2 regions of the Cellulomonas wangsupingiae genome follow, and region 2 is predicted to be linked to the other one. Evidence: predicted binding sites of a transcription regulator. Region 2 holds the regulator's gene; the other holds the start of a gene.
The links. The regulator LexA, encoded in region 2, represses DNA repair genes until DNA is damaged. The targets are predictions, from matches to a motif close to TCGAACANNTGTTCGA.
Positions count from the first base shown of each region.

Region 1: a site for LexA is predicted at 1,919-1,934, ahead of uvrA (excinuclease ABC subunit UvrA). Genes of this name have one in related genera too.

Region 1 covers NZ_CP101989.1:2,193,429-2,201,315, forward strand. The annotation lists gene uvrA (excinuclease ABC subunit UvrA) at 1-1,875, opposite strand, end outside; gene NP075_RS10205 (glycoside hydrolase family 15 protein) at 2,010-3,884, shown strand; gene NP075_RS10210 (MBL fold metallo-hydrolase) at 3,881-4,594, shown strand; gene NP075_RS10215 (acyl-CoA dehydrogenase family protein) at 4,598-5,761, opposite strand; gene NP075_RS10220 (YciI family protein) at 5,870-6,160, shown strand; gene NP075_RS10225 (TerC family protein) at 6,216-7,226, opposite strand; gene NP075_RS10230 (TerC family protein) at 7,223-7,887, opposite strand, start outside.
Region 2 covers NZ_CP101989.1:1,722,192-1,730,078, forward strand. The annotation lists gene NP075_RS07995 (ATP-dependent DNA helicase) at 1-1,426, shown strand, start outside; gene NP075_RS08000 (L-lactate dehydrogenase) at 1,505-2,509, shown strand; gene lexA (transcriptional repressor LexA) at 2,663-3,400, opposite strand; gene NP075_RS08010 (LysM peptidoglycan-binding domain-containing protein) at 3,787-4,176, shown strand; gene nrdR (transcriptional regulator NrdR) at 4,340-4,843, shown strand; gene NP075_RS08020 (DUF5302 domain-containing protein) at 4,946-5,134, shown strand; gene serA (phosphoglycerate dehydrogenase) at 5,216-6,415, opposite strand; gene NP075_RS08030 (CotH kinase family protein) at 6,526-7,887, opposite strand, start outside.

The DNA of each region.
Region 1 (7,887 bases), 470 kb from region 2:
CTCCCGCGCACCCACCACCGTCACCTGACGCGACCGGTCGACCGGCCGGCGCTGCGCCGGCATGGGGATCGAGCGGCGCCCCGACAGGTACGCACCGGTGACGGACTCGGTCGACGCCAGCAGGCCGTCGAGGTCGCCGGAGTGCACCACCCGGCCGCCGTGCTCGCCGGCCCCGGGCCCGATGTCGACGATCCAGTCCGCGGTCCGGATCGTGTCCTCGTCGTGCTCGACGACGATGAGCGTGTTGCCCAGGTCACGCAGGCGGGTGAGCGTGTCGATCAGCCGGCGGTTGTCGCGCTGGTGCAGACCGATCGACGGCTCGTCGAGCACGTACAGGACGCCCACCAGCCCCGAACCGATCTGCGTCGCGAGACGGATGCGCTGCGCCTCCCCGCCCGACAGCGTCGCGGCCGGACGCATGAGCGACAGGTAGTCCAGCCCCACGTCGAGCAGGAAGCCCAGGCGCGCCTGGATCTCCTTGATCACCTGGGCGGCGATCGCCCGCTCGCGCTCACCGAGCTGCAGACCGTCGATGAACGTGCGGGCCTCGTCGATGGGCAGCGCGCACACGTCCGCGATCGAGCGCCCACCGATCTTGACCGCGAGGACCTCGGGCTTCAGCCGGGTGCCGTCGCACGCGGGGCACGGCACCTCGCGCATGTAGGCCTCGTACTTCTCCTTGCTCCAGTCCGAGTCCGTCTCGGCGTGGCGGCGCTGGAGGAAGGTGATGACACCCTCGAAGCCCGTCGAGTACTGCCGCTCACGGCCCCACCGGTTGCGGTAGCGGACGTGCACCTCGTGGTTCTGCCCGTGCAGCACGGCGTCCCGTGCGCGCTTCGGCAGCGCACGCCACGGCGTGTCCATCGAGAACCCGAGGTCGGCGGCGAGCGCCGTCAGGACCCGCTGGAAGTACTCGGACGACGTCTGCGCCCACGGCGCCACCGCACCCTGCGCGAGCGAGAGCTCGTCGTCGGGGACGACGAGGTCCGGGTCGACCTCGAGACGCGAGCCGATGCCGGTGCACTCGGGGCACGCACCGTACGGCGCGTTGAACGAGAACGTCCGCGGCTCGACCTCCTCGAGCGTGAGGACGTGGTCGTTGGGGCAGGCCCGCTTCTCGGAGAACCGGCGCTCCCGCTGCGGGTCGTCGGCGTCGGCGTCGACGAGCTCGACGACCAGCAGGCCGTCGGCCAGGCCGAGCGCGGTCTCGACCGAGTCGGTCAGCCGGCGCTGGACGCCGTCGCGTGCGACCAGGCGGTCGACGACGACCTCGATGTCGTGCTTGAGCTTCTTCTCCAGCGCCGGCGGCGACGCGAGCTGCACGACCTCACCGTCCACCCGCGCACGCGAGAACCCCTTGCCCTGCAGCTCGCGGAACAGGTCGGCGTACTCCCCCTTGCGGCCGCGCACGACGGGCGCGAGCACCTGGTAGCGCGTGCCCTCGGGCAGCTCGAGGAGCCGGTCGACGATCTGCTGGGGAGTCTGGGCCGTGACACGCTCGCCGCACACCGGGCAGTGCTGCGTGCCGGCGCGGGCGAAGAGCAGGCGCAGGTAGTCGTAGACCTCGGTGATCGTGCCCACGGTCGAGCGCGGGTTGCGGTTCGTCGACTTCTGGTCGATCGACACGGCCGGCGACAGCCCTTCGATGAAGTCGACGTCCGGCTTGTCCATCTGGCCCAGGAACTGGCGCGCGTAGGCGGACAGCGACTCGACGTACCGCCGCTGCCCCTCCGCGAAGATCGTGTCGAACGCCAACGAGGACTTGCCGGAGCCGGACAGCCCGGTGAACGCGATCAGCGCGTCACGAGGAAGGTCGAGGTCGACGTTGCGCAGGTTGTGCTCGCGCGCCCCGCGGATCACGAGGCGGTCGGACAGTGGTTCGGTCACAGCGGACGAGTCTACGTCGGACCACCGACAGTCGCACAGGTGTTCGACCCTCGGGCGGTGCCGGCACGCCGCGCCCGCCCATCGTCGGGCGGGGGCACCGCGAGCGCGTCATGCTGGTCGCGATGATCCCGCCCGCAGCCCCGCCCTCCGACGACCGCGGCCCCGCCCCCGGCCTCCTCGGCTGCCAGGTGCCCCTCGAGGAGTACGCCGTGCTCGGGGACGGGCACACCGCCGCGCTGGTCTCCCGGCGTGGCTCGGTCGACTGGCTGTGCCTGCCGCGGTTCGACTCCGACGCGTGCTTCGCCGCCCTGCTCGGGACCCCCGAGCACGGCCGCTGGCTGCTCACCGTCCGCGACGCCACCGAGGTCACGCGCCGGTACCGTCGCGACTCGTTCGTCCTCGAGACGACCTACCGCAGCGCCCGGGGCACCGCGGTGGCCACGGAGGCCATGCCGCTGGGCGACGGCCGGGCCGACATCGTGCGCCGCGTGGAGTGCACGGACGGCGAGGTCGAGGTCGAGCACGAGTGGGTCGTGCGGTTCGGCTACGGCGCCGTCGTGCCGTGGGTGCGCCACGACACCGACGCCGACGGCTGCGACTCGATCCGCGCGGTCGCCGGCCCCGACTCCGTCGTCCTGCGGGGCGACCGGCTGCCGCAGGCCGACGACCACCGGCACCGTGACCGCTTCACCCTGCACGCCGGCGAGAGCGTCGAGCTGTCGATGACGTGGGTGCACTCCTGGGAGCCGGTCCCGCCACGGCTGTCCGTGCCCGACCGGGTCGACGCCACGGCCGTCGCGTGGGGGGCGTGGGCACGCGGCTGCACGTACGACGGCCCGTACCGCGAGGCCGTGATCCGCTCCCTGCTGGTCCTGCGGATGCTCTCCGACGTCACCACGGGCGGCATCGTCGCCGCACCGACGACGTCGCTGCCCGAGACGTTCGGCGGCGAGCGCAACTGGGACTACCGCTACTGCTGGCTGCGCGACGCGGCGCTCACGCTCGAGGCGCTGCTGGAGCAGGGGTTCCGTGACGAGGCGACGCAGTGGCGCGACTGGCTCGAGCGCGCCGTCGCGGGCGAGCCCGAGGACCTGCAGATCATGTACCGGCTCGACGGGAGCCGCCGGCTGCCGGAGACCCGCCTCGACCACCTGCCCGGCTACGCCGGGTCACGTCCCGTGCGCCTCGGCAACGACGCCGTCGGCCAGGTCCAGCACGACGTGCTGGGCGAGGTCATGTCCGCCCTGGCGATGGCGCGCGACACGGGGCTGTCCGAGACGGCCGGCTCGTGGTCGCTGCAGCGCCGGCTCGTCGACGACCTGGCCGCGGCCTGGCACGAGCCGGACCGCGGGATCTGGGAGGTGCGCGGGCGACCGCAGCACTTCACCCACTCCAAGATCATGGCCTGGGCGGCGCTCGACCGTGCGGTCCACGCCGTGGAGACCCACGACCTGCCCGGGCCGGTCGAGCGGTGGCGGCAGGTCCGCCAGGACATCCGTGACGACGTCCTCGCGCACGGGTGGGACGCCGAGCGCGGCACGTTCGTCCAGCACTACGGGGCGACGCACACCGACGCGTCGCTCCTGCAGCTGGTCCACGTCGGCTTCCTGCCGGCAGACGGACCCCACGTCCGCGGGACGGTGGCGGCGATCCGCGAGGAGCTCGAGGTGGCCCCCGGCCTGCTGCTGCGGTACCGCACGTCCCGCACGGACGACGGGCTGGCGGGCGCGGAGGCACCGTTCCTGGCCTGCTCGTTCTGGCTCGCCGACGCGCTCGCCCGCGGGGACGACGTCGCCGGGGCTGCGCAGGTGCTCGACGCGGTCGTCCCCCTTGCGAACGACGTCGGCCTGCTGGCGGAGCAGTACGACCCCTGGGAGCGCCGCATGGCCGGCAACGTGCCGCAGGCCCTGTCCCACCTCGCGCTCGTGCGTGCGGCGCACAGCCACCGCCTCGCGGTGGCACGCGCCGAGGCGACCACGGTGGCGGGTGCGCGGTGAACGACGGCTACACCGGCCGCGTGCGCCCTGGGGGTGCGAGCGACGTGCGCCTGCTCGGCGCCGCGGAGATCCGCAAGGCGTCCGTCGGGCCGATGGACAACGCCGCGTACCTCGTGACGTGCCGACGCTCGGGTGCGCAGCTGCTCGTGGACGCACCGGCCGACCCGGACCGTCTGCTCGCGCTGGTGCGCGAGGGGTCCGCCGCGGGCCGGCTCGACACCGTCGTCGTCACCCACCGGCACGGCGACCACCTGGGCGCGCTCGCACCGCTCGTGGCGCGGACGGGTGCGGCGGTCGCGGCCGGCGAGGACGACGCGGACGCCGTGGAGCAGGCCACGGGGTGCGCGGTGGGCACGCGGCTGGCGCACGGCGACACGATCTCCGTCGGGCGGCTGGTGCTCGACGTGGTCGCGCTGCGCGGGCACACGCCCGGGTCGGTCGCCCTCGCCCTGACCGAGCCGCCGGCTGCCGACGCACCGGGCGCCGTGCCCGGCCGGGTGCACCTGTTCACCGGTGACTCGCTGTTCCCCGGGGGCGTCGGCGCGACCGGCGGCGACGTCGCCAGGTTCGGCCGACTCCTGGGCGACGTCACCTCGCGCGTCTTCGACCGGTACCGCGACGACACCTGGGTGTACCCGGGGCACGGCGACGACACCACGCTGGGCGCGCAGCGCCCCGCGCTGCCGCAGTGGGCCGCCCGCGGCTGGTGAGCGTCAGCCCTCCGGCGGGCCCAGCACCGACGTCGCGACCGTCGCGTGCGCCGACTCGTCGTCGGAGGGGTGGTAGATGCCCGCGAGCACGTCGCGGTACAGCCGTGCCAGCTCGCTGCCCGTGAAGTAGGCGCCACCGCCCGACACGCGCAGGGCGAGGTCCACGACGACGCGTGCCGTCTCCGTCGCACGCACCTTGAGCCCCACGAGCTGGGCGAACCAGCGCGTGCCGTGGTCGACCTGCTCGTCGACGTCCCGCGCCAGCGCGAACACCTGGAGCTCGGCACCGTCCTGGGCCAGGGCGGCGTCGGCGATGCGCCAGCGGATGTCGGGATCCTGCGCGTAGGAGCGTCCGTCGTGCTTGAACGACGTGCGCCGGCGGGCGTGCGCCACCCCGAGCTCGAGCGCGCGCCGTCCGATCCCGGTGTACACGGCCGCGAGCAGCGTCTCGAAGACGGCGAACAGCGCGAAGACGAACGAGTCCGCGGACGGGCCCGGGGGCAGCCGGCGGTACACGCGGCCTGCTGGTGCGTACGCGCCGTCGAGCACGGTGGTCGCCGACTGCGTGGCCCGCATGCCGAGGGTGTCCCAGTCGTCGCGGGCCTGCACGCCGCCGTCCTCGCGCGCGACGACGCCGTGCACGAGGCGCGGGTCGTCGGGGTCGGAGTCGTCGAGCCCGAACGTGGCGAGCCGGGTCCACACCGGCGAGAGGGACGTGAAGATCTTCGTCCCGTGGTAGCGGTAGCCGCCGTCGGGCTGCGGCACGGCGCGGGTGCGCGAACCGAACATCACCAGGTCGTTGCCGGCCTCGGAGTTGCCGAACGCGAAGACCTCCCCCGCGGCGGCGTCACGGAGCACGAACTCGACGGACGCGTCGCCGCGCGCGTCGAGCAGCGCGGCGAGACCCGTCACCACGAGGTGCATGTTCACGGCCAGTGCGGTCGCCGGCGCTGCCGCGGCGAGCCGCGCCTGCTCGCGGGCGACCTCCTCGAGCGTGAGGCCGGCCCCTCCGAGCCGCTCGGGCACGAAGGCTGTCAGGTAGCCCGCGGCGACCAGGTCGGCGAGGTCGTCGTGCGGGAAGGTGTTGGCACGGTCGTGCCCGTCGGCGCGGTCGTGGACGCGCTCGAGCAGGTCGTCGGTCAGGAGGGTGCGCAGCTGCCGGGTCATCGGTGCGTCCGCGTCGTCGTGGTCATGCCGTCCACTCTGCCACCGCCGCGGCGCGGGGTACGGCGTCGCCGGCGCGCCCGGGCTCCGGCTCGGGCAGGATGTGACGCCATGAGCATCTTCGCCGTCCGCTACACCTACGACGAGCGCGCCGAGGTCCGCGACGCCGTGCGCCCCGAGCACCGGGCCTGGCTGGCCGGGCAGGCCGACGCCGGCGTGCTGCTGGGCTCGGGCCCGTTCACGGACGGCACGCCTGGTGCGCTGCTCGTCCTGCGCGCCGACGACGAGACCGCCCTGCGGAGCGTGCTCGCGCAGGACCCCTTCGCGCGCGAGGGCCTCGTGGCGCAGACGGAGGTGCGCGCGTGGGAGGTCGTCCTGGGTCCGTGGTCCGTCACCGCCTGACCGTCACCGCCTGACCGTCACCCCCTCGGTCGGCCCGCGGCACGGCGACGCCCCGTCAGGGCAGCGGTGGCGTGCCCGGTGGGCGGCCGGCGAGCCGGCGCACCCGGACGAGGCTCGCGACCGTCGCCCCACCGAGCGCGACCGCGATGACGGCCAGCGACACCCACGTCGGCACCTCGGGCGCCCACGGCACCGGCTCACCACCGTTGACGAACCCGAGCGAGTTCGTCGCCAGCGCCTCCAGGACGAGCTTGACGCCGATGAAGGCGAGGACCGCCGCGAGGCCGTACGGCAGGTAGACGAGCCGGTCGAGCAGCCCACCCAGCAGGAAGTACAGCTGTCGCAGACCCATGAGCGCGAAGACGTTCGCCGTGAACACGATGAACGGGTCGTGCGTCAGGCCGAAGATGGCCGGGATCGAGTCGAACGCGAACAGCACGTCCGTCGTGCCGATCGCGACGAAGACGACGACCAGCGGGGTGAACACCCGGCGTCCGGCGTGCTCGGTGCGGACCCTGCCGCCGTCGTACCCCGGTGACATCGGCAGCACGCGGCGGACGGCCCGCACCAGCGCGTTCTCCTCGTACTCCTCGTCGGCGCCGCCGACGCCGCCGCGCGCGAGCTTGACCGCCGTCCACACCAGGAACGCGCCGAACACGTAGAACACCCACGTGTACCGCTCGATGATCGCCGCACCGGCGAGGATGAAGCCCGCCCGCAGGACGAGCGCCACGATGATGCCCACCATGAGCACGCGCTGCTGCTGCGCCCGCGGGACCGCGAAGCTCGACATGATGAGCAGGAACACGAAGAGGTTGTCCACCGACAGGCTGTACTCGGTCAGCCAGCCGGCGACGAACTCCTCGGCCGGCGCGGCGCCGCCGACCACCGCGAGGAGACCGGCGAACGCCAGCGCCAGCGCGACGTAGACGAGCACCCAGACCACGCTCTCGCGCACGGACGGCACGTGGGGCCTGCGCCGCACGATCGCGAGGTCGGTCACGAGGATCGCCACGACGGCGACCAGCGACGCGATCTCGAACGCGACCGGCAGCTCGTGCGTCACGAGCGGTCGGCCTCACCCTCCGGCGTACGACGCTCGGTGGCGGTGCCGGGGTGCTCGTGGTGCTCGGGCGCCAGGCCGTACGTCGCCACGTGGAGCGCCCGCGCCGCCTCGTCCTTGCGGGTGCGCCGCAGCGACAGGATCGTCGTCACCGCGAGCGTGCCGACGATGAACCCGAGGGAGACCCAGGTGCCGATCTCCGGGACGGCCGTCACGTGCTCACCGCCGTTGATGAACGGGACCTCGTTGGTGTGCAGCGCGTGGATCACCAGCTTGATGCCGATGAAGCCGAGGATCGCGCCCAGCCCGTAGGAGAGGTACACGAGCTTGTCGAGGAGCCCGTCGATGAGGAAGAACAGCTGGCGCAGGCCGAGCAGGGAGAAGGCGTTCGCCGTGAAGACGAGGAACGTCTCCTGCGTGAGGCCGAAGATCGCGGGGATGGAGTCGACCGCGAAGATGATGTCCGCGGTGCCGATCGCGATCATCACGATGAGCATCGGCGTCAGCAGGCGCTTGCCGTCGACGCGGACGACCATCTTGTCGCCGACGTAGTCGTCCGTCGTCGGGAACACCCGCCGCGTCCAGCGCAGCACCGCGTTCTCGTGGTACTCGTCGTCCTCCGTGCTGCCCGACCTGACCTGGGTCCACGCGGTGTAGAGCAGGA
Region 2 (7,887 bases):
CCGCGCGGCGGACGTCGTCGTCACCAACCACGCGATGCTCGGCATCGCCGCCTCCGGCTCGCCCAACGTGCTGCCGGAGCACCAGGTGCTCGTCGTGGACGAGGCGCACGAGCTCGCCGACCGCGTCACCGCCCAGGCGACGGCGGAGCTGTCCCTGCCGACCGTCGAGCAGGCCGCGCGCCTCGCGCGGCGGCACGGCGGCGTGCCGACGACCGACCTCGACACGGCCGGCCAGCACCTCGCCTCGGTGATCGTGCCGCTGCCGGAGGGGCGGTTCCCCCGTGGCATGCCGGAGGACGTCCGCCTCGCGGTCGCCGCGGTCCGGGACGCCGCGCGCACGCTGCTGACGGCCCTCAAGCCCGAGGCCGGGTCCCGCGACGCGGGCGACGGCGGCCGCAAGATGGCGGCGTCCGCGATGCTCGCGCTGTTCGAGGTCGCCGAGCGCATGGCCGCCGACCCGGAGCAGAACGCGTCGACCGTCCTGTGGTGCGCACGGAGCGAGGACCGCCGCGGCATGACGACGACCCGCCTGCACGCGGCACCGCTCGCGGTGGCGGGCCTGGTGCGGACGAACCTGCTGACCGGGCGCACCGGGGTGCTCACGTCGGCGACGCTCACGCTCGGGGGGTCGTTCGACGCGGCGGCACGCTCGGTGGGTCTCGCGCTCAGGCCGGACGCCGCTCCCGTCGGGCCGGTGGCGATCGCCACGTCCGACACCGCCGCCCCGGCCGCGACGCCGCGCGGCGACGACGTGCTGCGGTGGCGCGGCCTCGACGTCGGCAGCCCGTTCGACTACCCCCGGCAGGGGATCTGCTACGTCGCGCGCCGCCTGCCGCCGCCGGGACGCGAGCCGGCCACCGACGCGCAGCTCGACGAGATCGCCACGCTGGTCGAGGCCGCGGGCGGCCGGACGCTCGGCCTGTTCACGTCCCGCCGGGCGGCGACCGTGGCGGCCGAGGCGATGCGGGAGCGGCTCGACGTCCCCGTCCTCCTGCAGGGTGACGACCAGCTCCCGTCCCTCGTCGAGCGCTTCGCGGCCGACGAGCCCACGTGCCTGTTCGGGACGCTGTCGCTCTGGCAGGGCGTGGACGTGCCCGGGCCGGCCTGCCGGCTCGTGATCATCGACCGCATCCCGTTCCCGCGTCCCGACGACCCGGTGCGCTCGGCGCGGTCCGACGCCGTCGCCGCGGCCGGGGGCAACGGCTTCATGTCGGTGGCGGCCACCCACGCGGCGTTGCTCCTCGCGCAGGGGGCGGGACGTCTCGTGCGCTCGGGGAAGGACCGTGGCGTCGTCGCCGTGCTGGACCCGCGCCTCGCGACCGCCCGGTACGGCGAGTACCTGCAGCGGTCCATGCCGCCGTTCTGGCGGACCACGGACCGTGACGCCGTCCTCGCCGCGCTGCGCCGCCTGGCGGGTTCGGACTAGCCTCGTGATCGGGGCGTGCCGGACCGGGCGGGTCTGCCTCGGTTCCGCGTTCGACGCCCGTGACGAGGGGAAACGACCATGGCCGAAGCCATCGAGGGCGACGAGCTCGCCCTCAGCCCGTCGCCGTCCGTGCCACGGCGCACGTCCAAGCTCGGCATCGTCGGCGCCGGGGCGGTGGGTTCGACGATGGCCTACGCCGCGCTCATGCGCGGTGCGGCCCGCACGGTCGCCCTGCTCGACGTCAACCGCGCGAAGGTCGACGCCGAGGTGCTCGACCTCTCGCACGGGATCCAGTTCACGTCGATGGCGGAGGTCATCGGCTCGGACGACGCGGCGGTGATGGCCGACTGCGACGTCATCATGTTCACGGCCGGTGCCAAGCAGAAGCCCGGGCAGTCGCGCCTCGACCTCGCCGAGGCCACCATCTCGCTCGTCCGCAAGGTGCTGCCGGGCCTCGTGGAGGTCGCACCGAACGCGGTGTACGTCATGGTGACCAACCCGGTGGACGTCGTGACGTACGCCGCGCTGCAGATCTCCGGGCTGCCCCCCTCGCAGCTGTTCGGCTCGGGCACCGTGCTCGACTCCTCGCGCCTGCGCTACCTCATCGCACGCCACACGGGGGTCGCGGTGCAGAACGTGCACGCGTACGTGGCCGGCGAGCACGGCGACACCGAGCTGCCCCTGTGGAGCTCGGCGACGATCGGCGCGGTCCCGATCCTCGAGTGGGAGGGGACCGGCGGCAACGGGCCCCTGACCCGCGAGGTGCGCGACTCCATCGCCCGCGAGGTGGTCGAGTCGGCCTACCGCATCATCGAGGGCAAGGGGGCGACGAACTACGCGATCGCACTGGCGGGGTCCCGCATCATCGAGGCGGTGCTCAAGGACGAGCGCCGGATCCTCCCGGTCTCCTCGCTGCTGGACAACTACCTCGGCATCTCGGACGTGTGCCTGAGCGTGCCGTCGATCGTCGGGTCCTCGGGCGTGCTCGAGCGCCTGGAGGTGCCGATGTCGTCCGACGAGATCACGGGCATGCGTCGTTCGGCGCAGGCGGTGCGCTCGGTCGCCCGGCGCTTCGGCTTCTGACCGCGGCGGTGCACGGGGGCGGTGCGGTGCGACCGCCCGCCCCCGTTCCCGTGGTGGACCGTCCGTCAGCGGCGCCGCCGCGCCTCGACGAGTCCGCCGTGCAGGGTGGTCGCCCTGCAGGGTGCTCGCCGGGGGCGCCGTGCGCCGACCGGGTCACAGGCTGCGCAGCACGCTCACGACCCGGCCCAGGACCGTGGCGCCGTCGCCGTCGATGGGCGCGTACGCCGGGTTGTGGGGCAGCAGCCAGACGTGCCCGTCGGCGCGCTTGAAGGTCTTGACCGTCGCCTCGCCGTCGATCATGGCGGCGACGATCTCACCGTTCTCGGCCACGGGCTGGCGGCGCACCACGACCCAGTCGCCGTCGCAGATGGCGGCGTCGATCATCGAGTCCCCGGCCACCTTGAGCAGGAAGAGGTCGCCCTCGCCGACGAGCTGGCGCGGCAGGGGGAAGACGTCCTCCACGACCTGCTCGGCGAGGATCGGCCCGCCCGCGGCGATGCGACCGACCACGGGGACGTACGACGGGGCGGGGGAGTTGTCCCGCTCCGGGGCGTCCGGGTCGAGCAGCGGCGCGCCGGACCGCGACGCCCACGGCGCGACCGAGCGCGCGTCGTCGGGCTGCACGACCTCGATGGCGCGCGGCCGGTTCGGGTCCCGGCGCAGGTAGCCCTTGCGCTCGAGCGACGTCAGCTGGTGCTTGACGCTGGACGGGCTGGTGAGACCGACGGCGTCACCGATCTCCCGCATGCTCGGCGGGTAGCCGCGCTGCTCCACGGAGGCGCGCACGGTCTCCAGCACGAGCCGCTGGCGCGTCGTCAGGCCGTCGCCGGGGACCTCCTCGACCTCCGCGGGCGCGCCCGCGGGCGCCCCGTGCGGTCTGCGTGCCTGCATCGTCGAGCCGTCCTGCACGTCCACTGCGCCTCCTGCCGTCGGTCCGTCGCGAAGCCCGTCGGGGACCCGCGCGTCGTGGAGCACCCTGCGCCGCCCGTCCCGGCCGGCCGGTGACCGGTCGGGCGGCTCGCCGCCGGGTCGGCCGCGGACGGCCTCGTCGGAGCGATGTCGGTGGTCGGTGGTGCACTCGTCGCAGCACTCACCCTAGGGGTGCGGGGTGGGCGGATCAAACACCTGTTCGAGCGTGTCTCGACGGATGTCGGCCGGCTCTGGTAGACATCGTACAGATGTTCGACGAACATGTGTTCGACGGGCGAGGCTTCGGAAGGTGCTGGTGGTCGCCGCGGCGACAGCGGCGGCCGGACGGGCGAGGAGAGGAGCACGACATGAGCGCGACTTCGATCGCACCGCGGGTGCACGGAACGGGCCGTACTGCCGCTGCACCTTCTGGCGTGGCGCGCGGTGCTCGTGCGGTGCCGGCCGCGGGCCCGCTGCGGCTCACCGCCCGTGGTCGCGCCGTCGTGTGGCTGCTCGGGCTGGTGCTCGCCGGTGGCGTCGGGGGAGCGGCCGCGTCCGCGTACGCCGACGGGCCGACCGCGGCGACCGAGGTGCGACGCGTGGTCGTCGCGCCGGGTGACACGCTGTGGGCGATCGCCGCGGACGTGGCGGCCCCGGGCGAGGACGTGCGCGACGTCGTGCTGGAGCTCATGGCGCTCAACGAGCTGCCGTCGGGCGGCCTCCAGGCCGGCGCGACGATCGTGGTGCCCGTCGCCTGAGGCCCCGTCGTCCGGTGGGCGGCCCGGCCCGGAGGCGCGGACGTCCCAGACGCGACGTCGCCGGGGTGCGTGTTGCGGCGGCGCGCGCGACGGCCTAGCGTCGCCTGCGTCCGCGCGTCCACGACGTGCGGCCGCCGTCCGACGCCATGCCGAGAGGTCCGTTGTGCACTGTCCGTTCTGCCGGCACCCGGACTCCCGTGTCGTCGACTCCCGCACGTCCGACGATGGGTCGTCGATCCGCCGACGCCGGCAGTGCCCGAGCTGCCACCGTCGCTTCACCACCATCGAGACGGCGAGCCTGTCGGTCGTGAAGCGGTCCGGTGCGACCGAGCCGTTCAGCCGCGAGAAGATCGCCAACGGCGTCCGCAAGGCCTGCCAGGGTCGGCCCGTGAGCGAGGACGACCTCGCGCTGCTGGCCCAGAAGGTCGAGGAGACGCTGCGGACCGCGGGCTCCGCCGAGATCGACGCGTACGAGATCGGCTTGGCGATCCTGGGCCCGCTGCGCGACCTCGACGAGGTCGCCTACCTGCGGTTCGCGAGCGTCTACCAGGCCTTCGACTCGCTGGAGGACTTCGAGACCGCGATCTCCGGCCTCCGGGCCGAGCACGGCGACGAGCCGGCCACCGACGCCGAGGGTGCCGGCGCGGGTCCGACCGCCGCGTCCTGACGCCGCCGCGACGCGCAGGGCGCGAATGGGCTGGCGTCCGCGGCCCGCGTCGACCAGGCTGGGACGGCCGGTGACCACGCCGGCGAGCGGAGGACGGATCACATGACTCAGGACGACCAGCCCTCGGCGGTCAGCGACGACACCAAGGAGAGGTTCCGGGCGGCGCTCGAGCGCAAGAAGACCCAGGGCCACCCCACCGCGGACGGCAGCCGCAACACCGGAGCGGTGCACGGCGCGGAGACCGCGGGGCCGACCCAGCGCCGGTTCCAGCGCAAGTCCGGCTCGGCCTGACGCGCCCGGCTCACCCGGCCGCACGACGACGGGGCCGCGCAGCACACGTGCTGCGCGGCCCCGTCGTCGCAGGTGGGCCCGTCAGTCGAGCAGGCGCAGCCGCAGGGACTCCGGACGCCCGGCGAGCACGTCCACGACCTCGCGCGCGACCGGCGACGCGACGTCCGTGACCACGTAGCCGAGCTCGCCGCGGGTCGCGAGCAGCTGCCCCTCGATGTTGACTCCGTGCTCCGCGAGCGTGGCGTTGATGGTCGCGAGGACGCCCGGGACGTTGCGGTGCAGGTACGCGATGCGGTGCGCGTCGGGGCGCTGGTCCAGCGCCAGGTTCGGCAGGTTCACCGACAGGTTCGTCGACCCGGTCGCCAGGTAGTCGCGGACCTTGTTCGCCACGAACTGGCCGATGGCCGCCTGGGCCTCCTCGGTGGACCCGCCGGTGTGCGGCGTGAGGATGACGTTCGGGAGGCCGCGCAGCTCGGACTCGAACGGGTCGCCCTTGCGCTTCGGCTCCACCGGGAACACGTCGACGGCCGCGCCCGCGATGTGGCCCGACAGCACCGCGTCACGCAGCGCCGCGTAGTCGACGACGAACCCGCGCGACAGGTTGAGGAAGATCGAGCCGGGCCGCATCCGGGCGATCTGCTTGGCCCCGAACATGCCGGCGTTCCCCGCGCGGCCGTCGACGTGCAGCGTGACGACGTCGGACGCCTCCAGCAGCTCGTCCAGCGTGCTCATCCGGCGGGCGTTGCCCAGGGCGAGCTTCTCGGCCGTGTCGTAGAACACGACGGACATGCCCAGGTTCTCGGCGAGCACCGACAGCTGCGTGCCGATGTTGCCGTAGCCGATGATGCCCAGGGTGCGGCCCCGCACCTCGTGGGCACCCGTGGCGGACTTGTTCCAGACGCCCGCGTGCATCTCCTTGTCGAACACCGTCTGGCGGCGCGTCAGCGAGATGATGTCGGCGATCGCGACCTCGACGACGGACCGCGTGTTGGAGAACGGCGCGTTGAACACCGCGATGCCGTGGCCGGCGGCCGCCTGCAGGTCGACCTGGTTGGTGCCGATGCAGAAGGCCCCGACGACCTCGAGGTCGGGGGCGGCGGCCAGCACCTCGGCCGGCACGTCCGTCTTGGACCGGATGCCCAGCACCTGGACCCCGGACAGCGCGTCGACGAGCTCGTTCTCGTCCAGCGCGCCGGTACGCGTCACGACGTCGAAGCCCGCGGACTCCAGGATCGTGCGGGCGTGGGGGTGCAGGTTCTCGAGCAGCAGGGCGGTGGGCACGCCCCATGGTGGCCCCGGGCGCGGCCGCCGACCAAAGTCGTCCCGAAGGACGGACGAGGCCGTCCGGCCCGCACGGCGGCGGTCCGGACGGCCTCGTCGGAGCGGACCTGTCAGCCGGCCGCGCACGTCGGCGTCGGGGTGCCGAGGGTCCCCGACGCCGAGCCGATGAACCCGAACGTCGTGGTGGCGCCGGCCGCCAGCGCGCCGTTCCACGCGACGTTGCGGGCGGTGAGGCCCGGACCCGAGCCGGTCAGCGTGGCGTTCCACGCCTGGTTGACGCCGACGCCGGCGGGCAGCCCCAGCGTGACGGACCAGCCCGTGAGCGCACGCGCCCCCGCGGTGACGGTCACCTCGCCCTGGAACCCGCCCGGCCACGTCGAGACCGCCCGGAACGCCGCCGTGCACGCCTGGCCGCCGGGGGTCGGCGAGGGGCTCGGCGTCACGGACGGCGTCGGTGAGGCGGTGGGGGTGGGTGAGGTGGTGGGCGTGGGTGAGGCGGTGGGCGTGGGGCTCGGCGTGGGCGACGCGGTCGGCGTGGGCAGGGGCGTCACGGGTCCGCCCCACGCCGCCGTGGTGTCCAGCCAGGCGGCCCGGCGCAGCATCCAGTCCCGGAGCTGGTCGACCTGGCCGGTCCACGTCCCGGCGGTCGGGGTGATGAAGGGCCCGATCATCTGCGTCGACAGGTTCGGCCAGCGCTGGAAGTTCCGGGCCGCCGCGCCGCCGAGCGGTGCGGTCAGGGTGGACAGGTGCGAGCGCAGGGACGCGTCGGCCAGGGTCCCGCGGCGCAGCTCCTGCCAGCGGGTCCTGACGCGGTTGACGAACGCGGGGTCGTTCATGAGGACGGTGAACCAGTCGGTCGGGGGGTTCTGCCGGCTCTGCTGGTACTGCCAGCCGGACACCTGCTCGTTCTGGAAGTACCCGCCGACCCCGAACGTGAGGTCGAAGTCCCACAGCGGGCCGGCCGTGAGCAACCCGCCGCGGTCCTTGTAGAAGTACTGGCTGCGGTAGTACGCGTCCATGTCGCGGCTGAGCTCGTTGACGATCACCAGGTCCACGAACGAGCCGACGTCGATGAGGGACGGGTAGCCGGTCGCGGGGTCCGCGCGGTTCGCGGAGTGGATCGCGTCGTTGACGCGGCCCACGTAGCCGGCGATGTAGTCGAGCTGGGCGGGCACGAGGTCGTCCGGGTCGTGGACCTCGAGGTCGGACCAGCACGCCGACGCTCCCGTGCATGGCACCAGCGGCTGCTCGGCCGCCAGCCACTCGAACTTGACGATGTAGCCGCCCTCGACCTTCGGCGGGGTCACGTCCTGCGGGTCCAGCTTCTTCAGGTCGAGGCGGTTCTTCTGGTTCTTGATGGTCTCCTCGAGCATGTAGACGCCGCGGTAGTCGTTCGCCGCGACGGGCTGCGCGTCGTCGTTCACGTACACCTCGACGAGCCGGTAGCGGGGGGTGTGCAGACCCATCTCGCG